DNA from 2 places in the Bacillus sp. GW823-FHT06A10 genome. Region 2 is predicted to be linked to the other one. Evidence: predicted binding sites of a transcription regulator. Region 2 holds the regulator's gene; the other holds the start of a gene.

Region 1 (10,229 bases), on a different contig from region 2:
TATCACGATCGACAGCTATTAGAGACATTAGAGAAATTGAAGCTATGGGAATGCCACTTGTCGCTGAAGTTGGGAGAACGGGTGGATATTTTGTTATGCATAATTCTATCCTGCCCGTTGTTCGCTTTACTGATAATGAAGTGAAAGCTCTTTTTATTGCCTTTATGGCTACGAGGAATCAACAACTTCCCTACCTAAAGAGTCGTCAATCTTTAGCCGAAAAACTACTAGGACTCATCTCAGAAACCCAGCAGGATGACCTTGTTCTTTTAAATCAACTCTTGCTGTTCCAAGGAACTAATCCTCATAATCCCGATCTACTTGAGCTTTCTGATCTCCCCCATCCTATGTTAGAAAAACTCATTCAAATCCTTCTTTTGGATAACCATTTATTGATTACCATTAAAAAAGATGAAGAAATTAAGTCTTATCCAATTTATCTATTACACCTTTATCAAGAAAAAAGCCATTGGATTATTGAAGGATTTGACTTAAAAGAAGAAAAGAAGTTAATGTTTCCTATCGATGATCTCATCAATATCGAACCATACACGACGAATAAAAGACTCAATAAGAAAAAGATTTTAGAAAAACTAAGTAAGAAGGCTGAAGCAATTAACCTTGTACTTGAACTTGGTCCGACAGCAATTGCCCAGTTCAAAAAATACCATCCTTTAAAAATTTCAATATCTTATACTAATCCTTACCAATCCACAGCCATTTTAAAAACTTTTATCAATGTTAACAATCCCGATGAAGTGACGGAAATAATAAATTGGCTGCTTTTTCTAGGGAAGGATATTAAAATCAAAGAAATACCCGATGAAGTATTAGCAGATTTACAAAAACGAGTGTGCTTATACATTCCATAAGCAGTGAGCCTCAAATATTAAGCTTTATCACTGGACAATTATTCTATTTTTAAATACCATTTCATTTACTACAATGAGAGCATGATAAATAATAAAAGCACGGAAAATCTCCCGTGCTTTTCTAAATATATATTATTCCTGAAGGTTTCGTTTATCTCGTTTCTTACCCTAACTGACGTTTAAATGCTTTACTGGCGAAAAAGTAAGAGATGACCATTATACCTACGCACCAAGCGAGCGCAATCCAAATATCGTTTCCAACAGTTCCTTCATATAAAAGAGCACGAATCGCATTCACGATTGAAGTTACAGGCTGATTCTCTGCAAACGCACGAACAATTTTTGGCATCGTTTCGGTAGGCACAAAGGCCGAACTAATAAATGGAAGAAAAACTAGCGGGTACGAGTAAGCAGTCGCCCCTTCCATAGACCTCGCTTTCAATCCTGGAATGATAGCTAGCCATGTTAGCGCCAGCGTAAACATCCCAAGTATCCCAGCTACCGCGAGCCAATCTAGAATATTAGCACTGGAACGGAAACCCATTAAGAGTGCAACAAGAATAACCACCACGATAGTAAGTACATTAGCAACAAGAGAGGTTAGAACGTGAGCCCACAATATCGATGAGCGCTTAATAGGCATCGTAATGAAACGTGCCATCAGCCCACTCTTTACATCCGTAAAGAGTCGCACGGAAGTGTAAGCTACACCGGATGCGATAGCCATTAGCAAAATTCCCGGCAATAAATAATTAACGTAGTTTTCCGTTCCAGTTTTTATTGCGCCGCCAAACACGTAGACAAATAATAGCATCATCATAATCGGTGTAATCGCTACTGTAATAATTGTATCCGGACTGCGCATAATGTTACGCATTAAACGACCTAGTAATACACCTGTTTTACTTTTCATTTACATCTCCTCCTTTTTGCCAATGATCGCAAGGAATATTTCTTCCAATGTCGGTTGCTTCTCGATATACTCCACTTTTGCTGGCGGGAACATCTCTTTTAGTTCAGCAAGAGTACCTGTCGTAATAATTTTTCCGCCATGCAAAATAGCGATACGGTCTGCCAGTTGTTCTGCTTCCTCCAAGTACTGAGTCGTAAGCAAAATAGTTGTACCACTATCAGCAAGTTCCTTGACTGTATCCCACACTTCAATCCGCGCTTCAGGATCGAGTCCAGTCGTTGGTTCGTCAAGAAAAATAACTGCTGGCGCCCCAATCAAACTCATCGCGATATCAAGCCGGCGCTTCATCCCACCTGAATACTGATCTGCCCTTTGGTTTGCCGCATCAGTCAGGCTAAATCTTGCAAGTAGATTGTCAGCAACTTGAGCGGGATTGGAAACACCACGTAGCCTAGCTATCATTATCAAGTTTTCCCTCCCAGTCAGCATACCGTCTAAAGCTGCGAACTGCCCTGTCAAACTGATACTTTGACGAACATGATTTGGTTGACGCTGTACATCAAATCCGCAAATACTTACTTCACCGCCATCTTGCTTCATTAGCGTCGAAAGGATGTTGACCGTTGTCGTCTTTCCCGCTCCATTTGAGCCTAGCAGCGCGAAAATTTCTCCACGCTGCACCTCAAAATCTATCCCTTTTAAAACTTCCTTGTCTTTAAAGGATTTTTTCAAGCCTTTTACAGAAATCGCTGCATGACTCATACTTTTTTCCTCCCTATAAAAATGTTTTGCGGAGATAATTTATTTACCTCTATCTATTTAGTACCACTGATATTCTGTATCACTTAGTACCAAGCTAAAAATATAACTGAATAGCTATGGTGGCAATTCATATGTGTAACCAGCTAATCAGTCGGTATTACTTATTCCATTTATTTTTTTCTCAATTTCTTCATAATACTTTCATTCAAATCTTCACGATACTTGGAGACGTAAGTTTTAGCATTTGCCACTAGTTCGTCAGCAAAGGAAGCCACGTCATCCCCAGTAATGTCAAGCACTTGTCTTCCTTCTGCTGCACCAGCTTCAAACAAATCGATTAATTCATACTGTATGTGTAACATATCCATCCCGTTACCCGCTGAGAAATTCCACATGTAGTTTTGAATTTTCTTAAATACAAATTGGTAGTCCTCTGGCAGAGCCTCAACTCGTGCCATCATCATTTTGTACTCTTTTTTATCACCAATTAACTTTTTAAACATTTCTAACATCTTATTTTCCTCCTTTTTTATAAAACCGAACAAGAAATTCCCAAAGTATCGGCCGGAACATTTTATCTTATGAACCTATTTTGACTTCAAGACGTTAATTTTTGACGATACAAAATCCCATTTTTTCCAAAACAATTCAAGCTCTTGGCGGCCCTCTTCATTTAATGAATAAAACTTACGAGGCGGTCCCATATCTGATGGTTTCTTTTCAATATTCACAAGCTTTTTCTTCTCTAATCGTACAAGGATGGTATACACCGTACCTTCCACAACTTCGGTAAACCCAAGATCATTCAGATGGCGGGTAATCTCATAGCCATACGTTTCACGGCGACTGATGATTTCCAGTACACACCCTTCCAGTGAACCTTTTAGCATTTCAGTTAAATTTTCCATGTCCTGATCCTCCTTTACCCCCTATTCTGTCTGACTTATATTCAGTATCACAGAGTACTAAGGCGAATTTTTTTACTGAATAGCTTTTGAGTAAAACCACACTATTCAGTATCACTTATTACAACTACATTGTATGACTAAGTAGTTGTGGATGTCAACTTTATTTTCAAAAAAATTAAAAATCCGCTTTACCCTAACCGGATACAGCCTCCTTTTTTGTTGTAAGGGCCATCAAACTAGTAAAACAGAGCTGATTCAAAGTGTAATTTAAATCAGCTCTGCTTTATTGTTTTCATACCGTTATATCTTGTTTTTTCACGATACAAACTGTTTCTCCCTACCATTCCCATTGCATATAAAGCATAAAGGCAAGTGCGGTCAGAGAAAATTTCCAGAGATTATCCGTACATGATACGAGCTCCCAAAATACAATTCTATTAGAAATCTGTTCTCTGTATTCTCTTTTATTTTATTTCTGATAGTTGATTAGCAACACTATCTAAAAATTTTTCTACCTTTTCTTTTGATGTATCCGGCGCATGATAACCGATCGTAAATGTAAGCCTTCCATTATAAGAGCTTGCTCCCATTGAAAAGAATGGTGCATACATAATAGGTGATGTCATATACCCGTCCTCAGCTTGAATTTCACCAAACTGAATAGGTTCCTCAGCGATTACTCCCAAATTTGTCAGTAATGGCAACGCCATCCCCATCTGTACAGCCTGTTCATATTGCTGATTATACATTTCCTTCACTGTAGATAGCTTCATTTCTGCCAGTAACTCCATTCCTGCTGCTGAAGAAAGACCTGGATTTTGAGACTTTATTTTATCCATTGATTGTTTAACTCGAACAAGAGTCTGCTTAAATGTTTCATCGTCTTCCATTTTAATCACTGGCATTTCCATACCGGATAAGTTGCAAATAGCACCAGTTGTATTATTAGGCAGATATCGACGTAAATCAATTGTCAAGCCAATCATTTTTTCTGCAGTGCGAGGTTCTGCATACACAGTGAAATGTGATAAAGCTCGGAAGTATGCAGTCATGATTACATCATTCAAGGTAGCCTGTTGAGCTTTTGTCCATTGGGTTAAACGTAGAGTTTGCTCATGGCTCAATCGCCGTACGGACATTTGGGGAAATTTATTTTTGTTAGGTTGAGATGGAAAAGACCATAACGATGCCTGTTGTTCTTGGTTAGGACGATACGCACTTTTTATGTCCGATATTCCAGCGTATTTGAATACATGTGATTGATCTCGACAACTCTCATTTCCCTTATCAAATTCCTTTATAATTTGCTTCTTAGACCGTCCCAATGAAAGGTGAGTATATATCATTCCAAGCAATTTAATATATTCCTTGACTCCTGCACCATCTGAACATAGATGAGACAATTTCACAACTAACATATCTGTTGTAGTGCCCCGTAATAATTTCGTTTGAACCATAGGCCCCTGAATACGATCACCAGGTTCCTTAATAAAATCTATTGCCATTATTTCAAGTTCTTGATTATTTCCTTCTGCAAAAAAGCAAATAGATGAGTTAGTGTCAGATGAATGTTCCTCCCAGTAAGGAATATCATTTTCTACAAACCGGCTGTTCAAAACTGGTTGCAATTGCAACGTTATCCTTACTGATTCTTCAAGTATTTCCTTGGATATACCTACAGGAAAATAAAGAACTGCATTAATTTGTTGATCTGCAGAATAAAGACCTAATACATAATTCATTCGATCTTGTGGTGTTACTGAATACTTTCTTTTCTCCATAATTCCGTCCCCCTTTAGGACTTTTTGTATAACCCTATTTTCCATATGCTTATAATTTTTCTAGTCATTTTTCTTCAAGAGCTAATAACGCTTATTTTTCGAATTTTTAACGAAATCATCTTCTCCGTATTGGTTTCATTCTTTTTGCAGGTGATATATTCATTATTTTATTGTTATCAACACTGCCTAACCTCACAACAAAACCAAACAAGAATAAATTAAGTTTATATATACGTAAACATTTTATTATAACGTCTATAAATTATCAATATAGCAAATAAATCGTTTTTATGTCTGTCAATAAAAAATAATATATTCAAGGGCCACTTCATCATAAAAGATTGATGTGCATGTAAATGTACCCCTATCACTTTCAAAATAAGAATGAGAATTTTTTCAACAAAATAAGCTGCAGTTATTGATTTTACAGTAAGAAAAGCCCCTCCATTTTGAAGATGCGCAATCAAAATGAGTAGGGCTATTTCCAATTTAAATTTTATAAAAGAATGATTATCATAAATAATATTTTACTTTTTAGTCTACCTTATTATTTTCAATCCATTTTCCTAATAAATGAATGGATTTTATTCATATAATTTGAGGTGGTATCGTTGGTTTTTAAAAATAGAAAGCTTATTTTCAAATCAAATGAAAAAGAGGTAAAATTATAGATATTCATGTAGAAATTTCGTTTTGGGGATACTTAAAATCTTAAGGTGATGGGCATGTGGTGTTACACTTTAAAAGCTTTATAAAATTTATAGATATAGCGATTTTCTTTATTAATAATCATTTGTATGTACGTTTACTCACACACATACAAATGATTTATAAAGCTACAATTAAGTGAAAACATCTTTTCCGTTACGATAACATCATAGCCATGTCTTCTGCTGCATTTGTAATTAGTTTTAAACCAAATGTTTCTTGTAATACATCAAGCACGCCAGGTGAAATAAATTCAGGAGCCTTTGGACCGATGCGAATATCTTGAATCCCAAGACTAAATAGCCCGAGTAAAATGGCAACCGCTTTTTGTTCAAACCATGATAGCACAATACTTACTGGCAATTCATTCACTTCACATTGGAAAGCATCAGCTAAAGCAGCCGCTATTTTCACTGTAGAAATTGAATTATTGCACTGTCCTAAATCAATGTAACGCGGAATTTCCGTACCAGGTACAACACCGTAATCCACATCATTAAAGCGGAATTTTCCGCAAGAAGTTGTTAAAATAACCGTTTCTGGCGGAAGTGACGTTGCTAATTCACGATAATATTCTCCGCCTTTTCCCGGTGCATCACAACCGGCGATAACAAAGAAACGCTTTATTTTCCCCTCTTTTACTGCATCAATAATTTCTGGAGCTAATGATAATACTGTATTATGATGAAACCCTGTCACTAACTGTTCATCCGACTCCATATGTACTTCTGGAAGTTCTAGTGCTTTTTGAATTAATGGTGTAAAATCATCATTTTCAATTTTTTGTACACCTTCTAAACCTGCAATGTCATATGAAAAGAATCGATCAGAGTACGAGCCTTTAATTGGCATAACACAGTTCGTTGTAGCTAATATGGCACCAGTAAATTTTTCAAAAAGGCGTCTTTGATCATACCATGCCTTACCGATGTTTCCTTTTAAATGTTTATATTTTTTCAGCTGCGGGTATCCGTGTGCTGGTAGCATTTCAGAATGCGTATAAATATTAATGTCTTTTCCTTCTGTTTGCTTTAATAGTTCTTCTAGTGCAAATAAATTATGACCCGTAACTACAATTGCTTTACCTTCTACACGATTTTGTGTAATTTGTACAGGCTCTGGCACACCAAAATGATTCGTATGTGCCTCATCTAATAATTCCATCACCCGTAAAGCTGATTTCCCCACTTTCATAGCCATATCAATATGCTCTTGTTCGTTAAAGTTAGAATTTGTTAATGTCATATATAAAGCTTCTTGTGTTGTAGCATCTACAAATGCATCCGTATATCCTAGCTGAGCAGCATGTGTGCGATAAGCTGCAATTCCTTTTAGCCCAAACACAATCGTATCTTGTAAACTCGCAATCGTTTCATTCTTGCCGCACACACCCATTACTTTACATCCGCCTGCTGGCGTTTGTTCACATTGATAACAAAACATATCATCCCACCCTCTCCCAATCATTCATTACACCTTAAGCATAATACCCATTGAAAAAAAGTGATGTGATATCAATCACAATAATATATAAAGATTTGTGACAGTTCATATTGTTGACATAATATTTTTATTGACACTAAAAAATATGCATTAGTGTACACACATCTTTCGATACTTTTAAATAGCTAATTAATTTGGAGAAATATATACAACGAAAAAAATTTTTGAATCAAATGTACAAATAGTTGCAATTCATCACATATGAAATAGATATAAAAATACGCTCTTCTTTCTATCATTCAATAGAAAGAAGAGCGCATTTGTCATTTTAAGGAACTATCATTTTTTATTAAAGTCTTTATTGTAAACCTTTTTATTTACAATGCATTTACATTATCTTAACATTACTTACATTATTTATATGATATATTTATATAGAAGCTACTTAAGAAATTTCATATACATTTTATCTTTATGATCTCTTATCTAATCAATAAAAAGATCATGTTATATTTTTATAACAGGGGTGAATTACGATGACTGAAACTTTAAAAACACTTATAATGCTTGATGCTACTTATGTTGTTATAGCAATTATGACAGTACTAGTATTTGTATACTTGGAATTAAAATCTCAGTAATATATGCTGACGTAATCAACAGATTCAGCATTTAAATATAGTTAGAAGAAAGAGAGGAGAAAATTATTTCTCCTCTCTTTTGTATTTCTACAATTTCTTATTTTAATAAATCCAATGTATGTAAAAGTAATCCTTTGTTCCCTACTTCTCCATGACCAGGCACTACTGCATTTATATTTCTATATCGCTTCAGCACATTCTCAATCGATGTAGACCATTCATTTACATAAGCATCCGCAACGTTTCCTAAATCTTTCGCGGACGTAGATTTCACTAAACAGCCTCCAACTAAAATATTGTATTGCGGTAACCATACGACAATATTATCTTCTGTATGCCCTTTCCCTGGATAAAATGTTTCTACTTTCATATTTCCAAACTTCAAATTTGTAACGGTTTGTAAATCTCCAAGCGGTTCTTCATATCCATTTTTCTTTGCTAGTTCTGCAGTTAATGCTGTACTATGCGCTTTAATGCCTCTTTCTTTCAACGTTTTTATTCCGCCAATTCGATCAACGTGCGCATGTGTAATAATGACATCCGTTACGCGCTTCTGAAATTTCTTTTCTACCATTTCTATTAGTTCCTTCGTTAATTTGTCATCCCAAGAAGAATCAACAAGCACTAGTCCTTTAGCAGTATTAAGAACTAGCCCGTTCGAAGGAACTGCTTCTCCATTAAAAGAACCTAACTCCGTATGAACCCATACATTCTTGTTTAACTGAGATATTGAAATGGTTCCCGTCTCATTTTTTATTACTGTTTTCTCTACCTTTTGTGATGCTTGTACAGAAGAAATTGTGCTAACAAATTGAATTGTTCCTAGTAAACCTACACATAATCCTACTTTTAACAACGTATTCTTTTTCATGTCATCAACCCTTTCTTTCAAGCTAAATAGTTATTACCTATATTAGACAATTCATCTCAAATGTTTGTTCCATATAATTGGACACTTTATTATCGCCGCTTATGTAAATACACGCATGGTGCAGTGAAAAAGATCACCCAAATGGATGATCTTTTTTATAATTTATCAACATATTGCTTCGCTTCTAGTAAGGAAAAACCAAAAGCTTCTCTTACTCTCTTAACTGCTGTAACTTTTTTTCCTTCTTCTACAAGCTGGCGTAGTTCTTTATTAATTTCAGGTTCTCTTTCTACAATTCCCATTTCTTTCGTAATTAATTGTAATCTATCTTCAATTCTCTTTAAACGCGCATCATTTTTCTTTTCAATTGTAGCTAATTTTTCAGCGATATAAATGAAACCAAAGGCTAATATTAGTATAACCATCCAGAATTCCATGAATGTTCCCCCTTACTAACTTTCATTTGTTTTATTTCACTAACTTAGGTAAATTTTACCACATAAAGCATTTAATGTATAATACTACTATATCAAACTGTTAATAAAACCTATTATTTTAGGGGGACACTTTATGAAAAGATTTTTAAATACGTTACTTCAATTTGTAGTTCTTTCAATCGTGCTACATTTATTATTTGATATAGTTGGTTGGCTTGTTCTCAATGCAACAATTAAAAACAAACAAATCATCATTTCTTTAATAACAATCTCATGGGTTATGTACATGTACCGAGACAAATTTTTTCAAAAGTTCACTTCAAACTAACTAAAAAAGAAAACACTTCATTGGTGAATTACGAAGTGTTTTCTTTTTTTTACTACTGTATAATAAAAATAATATTCTGTCTTTAAAGAAAGGAGTCACCATGAACTTAAAAATTAGCAATATATACGAGAAAATGAACCAATATTCCGTTGCAGGTTTAAGCCTCGCTGTTATATGTAATGGCAAACTAGATGAAGCGACTGCCTTTGGAACACTTGAAGCTGGAACAACTAGAGCTATTACTACAAATTCTCTCTTTAATTCTTGTTCTATCAGCAAATTCATCACTACAATGCTCGTACTAACATTATCAGAGCAAGGTATCGTATATTTAGATGAAAACGTAAATGATAAACTCACATCTTGGAACATTCCTACTAATCTATTTACTTCACAAAAAAGCATCACTTTGAGAAACTTATTAAGCCATCAATCTGGACTCATTGATCCACCTAATAGTTTTGAACATTATACACCTGCAAAAGGATTACCTAATATGTCTGAGCTCCTTTCCGGTAAAACACTATATTGCCCCGTACCTATAGAGGTAACTTATAAACCAGAA
Region 2 (10,229 bases):
ACCATTGATATATTCAAAAAATTATTTATGTACTTAAAGAAAAAAGATGTCACATAGTCAAAAATCATGACTGATGAGACATCTTCCTTATTTAAATACTCTTATACATGCAGCTCTTCCCACTCTGCCATACAAGTTTCAAGTTGTACTTGTAGCGTTTGTTTTTTAGTTGTAATTTCACTCGCTTTTTCATAATCTGCATATATTTCTGGTAAGCAAAGTTGATCTTCTAACGTAGCAATTTCTTCTTCTAAGTTTACGATGTTTTGTTCTAGTTCTTCAATTTTTCGAGTGCGTTGACGTTCTAATTGTTTACGCTCTTTTTCTTCGAGATAATTTAATTTTTCTTGAGCTACAGTTTTTTGAACAGGTGCCTGATTTTCTTGCTGTTCAAGTTGTTCAAATGCTGCGCGTTCAATCATTTCATTTTTCTTCTCCACATAGTAATCGTAATCCCCTAAATATTCCTGTGCACCTTCTGTTGATAACTCAATCACAGTCGTTGTTACACGGTTAATGAAGTAGCGGTCATGTGAGACAAATAGAAGAGTCCCTGGATAATCAATTAAAGCATTCTCTAAAATCTCTTTACTATTTAAATCAAGGTGGTTCGTAGGCTCATCCAGAATTAATAAATTTGACTTTTGCATCATAAGCTTCGCAAGAGCTAATCGAGCTTTTTGTCCACCACTAAGGGAAGATACTGGTTTCAGTACATCATCTCCTGTAAATAAAAAGTTCCCGAGTATAGTACGGATTTCTTTTTCAGGTTGCAGTGGATATTCATCCCATAGTTCATTTAAAACCCGTTTAGAAGATGTTAAGTTTGCTTGTTCTTGATCATAATAACCAACAGATACATTTGATCCGAAAGAAACATCACCATTTAATAGTGGTAACTTATTCACAATAGATTTTAATAATGTGGATTTCCCAATTCCGTTTGGACCAACTAAAGCAACACTATCTCCGCGAGTTAAGCGCATAGTTACGTTTTCAATTATAGGGTCCTCATCATAGCCAATGGTTGCATCCTTTACTTGTAAAACATCATTTCCACTTTGCTTTTCAATATCGAAGTGGAATGATGCTGACTTAGAATCCCCTAATGGTCTCGTTAATAATTCCATTCTGTCTAGTTGTTTACGGCGACTTTGAGCACGTTTCGTTGTAGAGGCGCGAGCTATATTCTTTTGAACGAAGTCCTCAAGTTTTGCGATTTCATCTTGTTGTTTTTCGTAACGTTTCATTTCTTGCTCATATAATGCTGATTTTAAGTCTAAATATTTACTGTAGTTACCAACAAATCGTCTGCTTTCTTTATTCGAAATTTCATATACTTGTGTAACAAGTTTGTCTAAGAAATAACGGTCATGTGAAACGATTAATATTGCGCCAGGATAACCTTGTAAATATTGCTCAAGCCATGTTAATGTTTCGATGTCTAAATGGTTTGTAGGCTCGTCCAAAATAAGTAAGTCTGGTTTTGTTAATAATAATTTTCCGAGAGCTAATCTTGTTTTTTGCCCACCGCTTAAAGTAGAAATCGTCGTCTGGTGCGTTTCAACTGGGAAGCCAAGGCCGCTTAAAATGGAGCGAATATCCGCTTCATATTGATATCCACCTTGATCTTTATAATTGAGTTGCAATTGGTCATAATCAGCTAACAATCTTTCGTATGTAGCTTCGTTTGAAAAGTTTTCTTCTTTGCCCATTTCTTGCTCAAGCCTTCGAAGTTTTGTCTCCATTTGCTGTAAGTGGGTAAAGACGGTTAGCATTTCATCCCAAATTGTTAAAGACGTTTCTAGGCCGGTATTTTGAGCTAAATACCCGATTGAGACATCTTTCGGTTTTATAATTTCGCCACCATCATGTGATAACTCACCAGCGATAATTTTTAATAATGTAGATTTTCCAGCTCCATTCCTTCCAACTAATGCGATACGATCTTTTGTTTGTACTTCCAATTTTATGTTTGCAAGAATTGTTTCTGCACCGTATAATTTCGAAAGTCCATTTACTTGTAATAAAATCAATGTTTTCACCTCAAATAATTTCTTAACTTTGCCATGTTTATATTTCTCAATCATACTAAAAATAGTGTATAGTTTAAAATAAGAGAGAATACTTCTTCTCTTTATTATACAAGGAATTTAATGAGTGCTAAACTTCTGTATTTGATTAAAGTATATGAATAAAGATAGGAAGAGAGGAGAGGTCATATGGATCAGCAAAAGATTCCACAAGCCACTGCTAAAAGATTGCCTCTATACTATCGATTTATCCAAAACTTATCTCTTTCTGGTAAGCAGCGTGTTTCATCGGCCGAATTGAGTGAAGCGGTAAAAGTAGATTCCGCAACAATACGAAGAGATTTTTCGTATTTTGGAGCGTTAGGGAAAAAGGGATATGGATATAACGTAAATTATTTATTATCATTTTTCCGCGAAACACTTGATCAAGATGATATAACGCGTGTAGCACTTATTGGAGTAGGTAATTTAGGGACCGCTTTCTTACATTATAATTTCACGAAAAACAATAATACAAAAATTGAAATGGCATTTGATGTTAGTGAAGAGAAAGTTGGAACAGAAATCGGGGGCATTCCTGTATACCATTTAGATGAATTAGAAGAGAGATTATCAAATGATATACAAGTGGCAATATTAACAGTACCGGCTACAGTAGCACAAGCTGTAGCAGATAGATTAGCTGAAACGAGCGTGCATGGTATTTTGAATTTCACACCAGCACGATTAAACGTATCAGAGAATATTAGAATTCATCATATTGATTTAGCTGTAGAGTTACAAACATTAGTTTACTTTTTGAAAAACTATCCACAATAAAACGCAGAGGAAGCGACCTCTGCGTTTTATTATTGTTTCTTCTTTGTGAATTTAACTAATATAAGGCGAAGTGCCAAATTAAAATCAATTGTTGCCATAACTGCAAATAGTATTGTCCACACATTCCAGATTGTATCTGTCACGTTCGTAATGGCGAAGCGTGTAAAGATACATCCAAGAAGGAAGTATAGTGCAGCCATGAACAATGGTGAGTTTCTCATACAAAAAATCCTCCGATAAAGCCTTGCATTTTTTCAGCTTCTTTAATCATTTCTTGAATTTGCTCATTGCTCATAAAAATTTGCCCAATAGCGACTAATGTATTCATCGCAACATGAGCTGCAATCGGAACGATAATACGCTTCGTCTTCACATATAAGAAGGCGAATACGAGCCCCATAGCAGTGTATACCAATAAATGAGTAAAATCAAAATGAATTGCTGCGAATACAAGCGAACTAATGATAGCTGCGATAAAGAAGTTAAACTTCTTATAAAGTGCACCAAATAAAATTTTTCTAAATACGATTTCTTCTAAGATAGGTCCAATTATAGATACAACAATAAGGAACCAAGGTGTGGTTCTTGCAATCTCCATCAGTTTCATTGTATTTTCTGAACCTTGTTTAATTCCTAGCAGCTGCATCTCGATCATACCAGCAACTATTTGTGAAAAGAAAGCCAAGAAGAACCCGATGAAAATCCATCCAATAGTAGCTGGAGCAGAAGAGCGCTTTGGATCTAAATGCCTGTCACGAATATCCGTTCTAAGTAACCAAAGTACGATACATAATGCAACAAAGAAGCTAATAATTGCCCAGTGTCCCGTTATGATTTGTCCTTTTTCCTCAATGGTAAATCCTCTATTATCATAGAGTCCTGTTTTTAGGAGAAGTGGCAATCCAACAACGCCAGATAACTGCATTAAAATGTATGTAACGATAATCCACCAGTATTGTTTCTTCAAATGGTTTAACCATCCTTTCTAACTATAGTGTATGAGATAAGTTAGGATAACATGTAAATATGCTACCTACGATATAAACCTCACTTGAATTATGTTTTTTTCGTAAATCCTTATTTGAAATTATAATAGAAGACAGGAGAAAGTTGTGTGTGTAGCGAAAACAACTTAGGGTGTCCTTTCATATTGTAACATACGAGCAGTGGAAACAACGATTCATATAGTAAAGGCAGTATTCTATATAGAAAGTTTATATAGTGATTTGCGAAAAAATTATGATTTTTTTACTTGCAAAAGAAATTGAGATTATTTATTATTATAAGTGTGTTAGCACTCGGATGACTTGAGTGCTAATAAAAGAAATTTACATAACAAAATGAGGAGGTTATTGTTCATGCTAAAGCCATTAGGTGATCGCGTTGTAATTGAGCTTGTTCAAGCAGAAGAAAAAACAGCAAGTGGTATCGTATTACCAGATACTGCAAAAGAAAAACCACAAGAGGGTAAAGTTGTTGCAGTAGGTACTGGTCGAGTGCTTGAGAATGGTGAGCGTGTTGCTTTAGAGGTAGCAGCAGGTGATCTTATCATCTTCTCAAAATATGCAGGTACTGAAGTGAAATATGAAGGTACAGACTACTTGATTTTACGTGAAAGTGACATTTTAGCAGTTATCGGTTAATTATATAAATCTTAAAAAATCCAAGGGGGTCAATTATTATGGCAAAAGATATTAAATTTAGTGAAGAAGCACGTCGTTCGATGCTTCGCGGTGTCGACACTCTTGCAAACGCAGTAAAAGTTACGCTTGGACCAAAAGGTCGTAACGTTGTACTTGAGAAAAAATTTGGTTCACCACTTATTACAAATGATGGTGTAACAATCGCAAAAGAAATCGAATTAGAAGATGCATTTGAAAACATGGGTGCGAAATTAGTAGCAGAAGTTGCTAGCAAAACAAATGACGTAGCTGGTGACGGAACAACAACTGCAACTGTATTAGCGCAAGCTATGATTCGTGAAGGTCTTAAAAACGTAACAGCTGGTGCTAACCCAATGGGTCTTCGTAAAGGTATCGAAAAAGCTGTTACTGCTGCAATTGAAGAATTAAAAACGATTTCTAAACCAATCGAAGGCAAATCTTCTATTGCACAAGTAGCTGCTATTTCTGCAGCTGACGAAGAAGTAGGTCAATTAATCGCTGAAGCAATGGAGCGCGTTGGTAACGATGGCGTTATTACTTTAGAAGAGTCTAAAGGATTCACAACAGAATTAGACGTAGTAGAAGGTATGCAATTTGATCGTGGATATGCATCTCCTTACATGATTACTGATTCTGACAAAATGGAAGCAGTTCTTGATAACCCATATATCTTAATTACTGACAAAAAGATTTCTAACATTCAAGAAATCTTACCGGTATTAGAGCAAGTGGTACAACAAGGTAAACCACTTCTTATCATTGCTGAAGATGTAGAAGGCGAAGCTTTAGCTACATTAGTAGTGAACAAACTTCGTGGTACATTCAATGTAGTAGCTGTTAAAGCTCCTGGATTTGGTGACCGTCGTAAAGCAATGCTAGAAGATATCGCAATCTTAACTGGTGGCGAAGTAATCACTGAAGAATTAGGTCGTGACTTAAAATCTGCTACAGTTGAATCTTTAGGACGCGCTGGTAAAGTTGTTGTTACAAAAGAAAACACAACTGTAGTTGAAGGTATTGGAAATACAGAGCAAATCGCAGCTCGCATCGGTCAAATTCGTGCGCAATTAGAAGAAACAACTTCTGAATTCGATCGTGAAAAATTACAAGAGCGACTTGCTAAACTAGCAGGTGGCGTAGCGGTAATTAAAGTAGGTGCAGCAACTGAAACTGAGTTAAAAGAGCGCAAACTTCGCATTGAAGATGCACTTAACTCAACTCGTGCAGCAGTAGAAGAAGGTATCGTTGCAGGTGGTGGTACTTCACTTATGAACGTATACACGAAAGTAGCTTCTATCGTAGCAGAAGGTGACGAAGCAACAGGTATCAACATCGTACTTCGCGCACTAGAAGAGCCAGTTCGTCAAATCGCAATCAACGCTGGTCTAGAAGGATCTGTAGTTGTAGAGCGTCTAAAAGGCGAAAAAGTAGGCGTTGGTTTCAACGCAGCTACTGGCGAATGGGTTAACATGCTTGAGTCTGGTATCGTAGATCCAGCTAAAGTAACTCGTTCTGCACTTCAAAACGCAGCATCTGTTGCAGCTATGTTCTTAACAACTGAAGCTGTAGTAGCTGACAAGCCAGAACCAAATGCGCCAGCAATGCCTGACATGGGCGGCATGGGCATGGGCGGTATGGGCGGAATGATGTAATTCCGTTTGCCCTAAAAAACATCCATTTCTATGTAGAAATGGATGTTTTTTTATGTTTTTTAGAAAAGGAAATGAATTTCTGTAGAATTTTGTCGCTTTCTCTCTTGACCATATAGATACTTCATTGTTAGAATCTAGGAAGATAATATAAAACGATCCTTCATATATCCTCAATGATATGGTTTGAGAGTCTCTACCGGGTTACCGTAAACAACCTGACTATGAAGGCAGTGTGTCTTATATTTATAAAGAGCGGAGACTATCTTTCTTTATAAAGTCAGACCCCTGCCTTTTCTTTGTTATGAGACTAGAGGCGGAGGACTGGCTTTTTTTATTATATTAGTAATGCTTTTCGCCAAATTGGTGAAAATATTTATATACGAGAACTAACGTTGGGGTGATTATTTTGAAGAAGCAACACGATACAATTATCGTTTTAGATTTTGGAAGTCAATACAATCAGTTAATAGCACGTCGAATTCGTGAGTTCGGTGTATACAGTGAACTTCATCCACATACAATTACTGCAGAAGAAATTAAAGCAATGAATCCAAAAGGGATTATTTTCTCTGGTGGACCAAATAGCGTATACGGTGAAGGTGCATTACATTGTGATGAAAAAATCTTCGAACTAGGTTTACCGATCTTCGGTATCTGTTACGGTATGCAGCTTATGACACAACACTTCGGTGGTAAAGTAGAGCGTGCCAACCACCGTGAGTACGGAAAAGCTGTTCTTAAAGTAGAGAACGAATCAAAATTATATGCGAACCTTCCAGAAGAGCAAGTTGTATGGATGAGCCATGGCGACTTAGTAACTGGTTTACCTGAAGGATTCGTAGTAGACGCAACAAGTGAGTCTTGCCCAATTGCTGGTATGAGCAATGAAGCGAAAAACTTATACGGTGTACAATTCCACCCAGAAGTACGTCACTCTGAGCACGGTAACGATTTAATTAAAAACTTCGTATTCGGCGTATGTGGTTGTTCTGAAGGATGGAACATGGAGAACTTTATCGAAGTAGAATTAGAAAAGATTCGTGAAACTGTTGGAGACAAAAAAGTACTATGTGCACTTAGTGGCGGCGTAGACTCTTCTGTTGTAGCAGTATTAATTCATAAAGCAATCGGCGATCAGTTAACATGTATTTTCGTTGACCACGGTTTACTTCGTAAAGGTGAAGCAGAAGGCGTTATGAAAACATTTAGCGAAGGCTTCCATATGAACGTTATTAAAGTGGATGCACAAGAACGCTTCATGAATAAGTTAAAAGGTGTAGAAGATCCAGAACAAAAACGTAAAATCATCGGTAACGAATTCATTTACGTATTTGATGATGAAGCATCTAAATTACAAGGTATGGACTTCTTAGCACAAGGTACACTTTACACAGATATCGTTGAAAGTGGTACAGCAACTGCACAAACAATTAAATCTCACCATAACGTGGGTGGACTTCCAGAAGACATGCAGTTCAAATTAATTGAGCCTTTAAATACGTTATTTAAAGATGAAGTACGTGTATTAGGATCTGAACTAGGAATTCCTGATGAAATCGTATGGCGTCAACCATTCCCAGGTCCTGGTCTTGGTATTCGTGTATTAGGTGAAATCACAGAAGAGAAATTAGAAATCGTTCGTGAATCTGATGCGATTTTACGTGAAGAAATTATTAAAGCGGGATTAGACCGTGAAATTTGGCAATACTTCACTGCACTTCCTGGTATGCGTAGCGTAGGTGTTATGGGTGACGAGCGTACTTACGATTACACAGTAGGTATCCGTGCAGTAACATCTATTGACGGTATGACAGCTGACTGGGCACGTATCCCTTGGGACGTACTAGAGAAAATCTCTGTTCGTATCGTAAACGAAGTAAAACACGTTAACCGTATCGTGTATGATGTAACGAGTAAGCCACCAGCAACTATTGAGTGGGAATAGTATTGTAATAAAAAAGATCCATCTATCATTCATGAATAGATGGATCTTTTTGTTTTCGTTGTTAATACGAACGAAAATATAAAAAAATATAAAAATGTTCGCTTTTAAATTGACAAAAATACATTCAAGAGTTAATATGAGTATGTAATTCAAACGAAAAGTGAATATTATGCCGTCGTATAATATCGGGGATATGGCCCGAAAGTTTCTACCTAGCTACCGTAAATGGCTTGACTACGAGGCGTTTAGATAAAGATGAGGGGAAACTTGTCTTTATTCATAGAACGCTTCCATGTATATGCAATGGAAGCCTTTTTTATTTTTAATAGATAAAAGAGGGCTAGGGAGATTACGGCGAGTAATCATATAACGGGGGAAACGTAGGATGAAACGCTATTTTCAATTTGATGAGCTCGGTACGAATTATAAGACTGAGTTCATAGCGGGGTTAACAACATTTCTATCTATGGCTTACGTACTGTTTGTCAATCCTGCTACGCTGTCGCTTGGAAATGTTAAAGGGTTACCAGCAGGTACAGGGATGGATCCAGGTGCAGTATTCGTTGCTACGGCATTAGCGGCAGCAATCGGTTCGTTAATTATGGGTATTTTCGCGAAGTATCCAATTGCTTTAGCGCCAGGTATGGGAATTAACGCGTTCTTTGCTTATACAGCAGTGTTAACGATGGGTATTCCGTGGCAAACGGCCATTGCCGGAACATTAATGTCAGGTATTATCTTTATTATTCTTACTGCTTCAGGTATTCGTGAAAAAATCATTAATGCAATTCCATCGGAGTTAAAGTTTGCAGTAGCAGCAGGTATCGGATTGTTCATTGCATTCCTTGGATTCCAAAATGCTGGAATTATCGTGAAAAACGATGCTGTTCTTGTTGGGTTGGGGGACTTAACAAAGGGCACAACGTTACTAGCAATCTTCGGGGTTGTTACGACAATCATCTTCATGATTAAGAAAGTTAATGGTGCTGTATTTTACGGTATGATTCTTACAGCGATCTTAGGAGTGGCAACAGGATTAATTGATACTCCGAAAGCTGTAGTGGGAGCAATACCGAGTCTAGAACCAACGTTCGGTGCTGCGTTAACGCACTTCGGAGATATTTTTACAGTTCAAATGGGGATTGTTATTATAACGTTCTTCTTTATCGATTTCTTTGATACAGCAGGTACGCTTGTAGCGGTTGCGAATCAAGCTGGATTAATGAAGAACAATAAATTACCACGTGCAGGAAAAGCATTATTTGCAGATGCGATTGCGACTGTAATTGGTGCGATCTTGGGTACATCAACAACAACGTCTTACATTGAATCGTCTGCAGGGGTAGCAGCGGGAGGACGTTCTGGATTTACAGCAGTTGTAACAGCAGGATTCTTCTTACTGGCACTATTCTTCTCGCCATTACTAAGTGTTGTAACGCCAGCTGTAACGGCACCAGCTTTAATTATTGTAGGAATCTTGATGGTTTCTTCTTTAGGGGAAATTGATTGGAAGAAATTCGAGATTGCAGTGCCAGCATTCTTTACAATTATCTCTATGCCACTTACGTATAGTATCGCAACTGGGATTGCGATTGGATTTATCTTCTATCCAATTACAATGGTTGTGAGTGGTCGTCGTAAAGAGGTTCATCCGATTATGTATGTTATGGGAGTTTTATTCGTACTATATTTCATCTACGTTCGTAAATAAAAGGGGTTTTTTCAAAGGTCTAGACTTAAGGGGAGTCTAGACCTTTTTTGCGTCTTCAGAAAAACTTAAGGATTTCCGAGCGTTTTTCTTCAGAAGTTTTCCTATAATAGAAGTTAGGGATTAAAAAAGTAATGGGGGAGATATTGTGGCACACGAAACAATACTTGTCGTAGATGATGAAAAAGAAATTCGGAATTTAATTACAATCTATTTAAAGAATGAAGGATATAAAGTATTACAAGCAGGGGACGGAGAAGAAGGGCTACGTTTACTGGAAGAAAATGAAGTGCATCTAGTCGTATTAGATATTATGATGCCGAAAGTAGATGGTATTCATATGTGTATGAAAGTAAGAGAATCGAAAGAGATGCCTATCATTATGCTTTCTGCGAAAACGCAAGATAT

The links. Region 2 encodes Rex, which represses fermentation and respiration genes when NADH is low (regulators of the CRP and FNR family bind a similar motif). Its sites were predicted from a motif close to TTGTGAAATATTTCACAA; they were not measured.
Region 1: a site for Rex is predicted at 7,451-7,468, ahead of hcp (hydroxylamine reductase). Genes of this name have one in related genera too.

Annotation. Positions count from the first base shown of each region.
Region 1 is NZ_JBXAHT010000001.1:2,604,077-2,614,305, forward strand. It holds gene AC1Q8M_RS13285 (helix-turn-helix transcriptional regulator) at 1-872, shown strand, start outside; gene AC1Q8M_RS13290 (ABC transporter permease) at 1,036-1,785, opposite strand; gene AC1Q8M_RS13295 (ABC transporter ATP-binding protein) at 1,786-2,547, opposite strand; gene AC1Q8M_RS13300 (DUF1048 domain-containing protein) at 2,718-3,059, opposite strand; gene AC1Q8M_RS13305 (PadR family transcriptional regulator) at 3,135-3,455, opposite strand; gene AC1Q8M_RS13310 (condensation domain-containing protein) at 3,920-5,236, opposite strand; gene hcp (hydroxylamine reductase) at 6,101-7,387, opposite strand; gene bla2 (BcII family subclass B1 metallo-beta-lactamase) at 8,126-8,899, opposite strand; partial or broken gene AC1Q8M_RS13325 (DUF3784 domain-containing protein) at 8,946-9,026, shown strand; gene AC1Q8M_RS13330 (hypothetical protein) at 9,055-9,336, opposite strand; gene AC1Q8M_RS13335 (hypothetical protein) at 9,470-9,664, shown strand; gene AC1Q8M_RS13340 (serine hydrolase domain-containing protein) at 9,765-10,229, shown strand, end outside.
Region 2 is NZ_JBXAHT010000010.1:2,193-12,421, reverse strand. It holds gene AC1Q8M_RS27560 (ABC-F family ATP-binding cassette domain-containing protein) at 102-2,036, opposite strand; gene AC1Q8M_RS27555 (redox-sensing transcriptional repressor Rex) at 2,223-2,852, shown strand; gene AC1Q8M_RS27550 (YdiK family protein) at 2,882-3,073, opposite strand; gene AC1Q8M_RS27545 (CPBP family intramembrane glutamic endopeptidase) at 3,070-3,819, opposite strand; gene groES (co-chaperone GroES) at 4,211-4,495, shown strand; gene groL (chaperonin GroEL) at 4,534-6,168, shown strand; purine riboswitch at 6,309-6,410, shown strand; gene guaA (glutamine-hydrolyzing GMP synthase) at 6,575-8,113, shown strand; purine riboswitch at 8,269-8,370, shown strand; gene AC1Q8M_RS27525 (NCS2 family permease) at 8,499-9,824, shown strand; gene AC1Q8M_RS27520 (response regulator transcription factor) at 9,970-10,229, shown strand, end outside.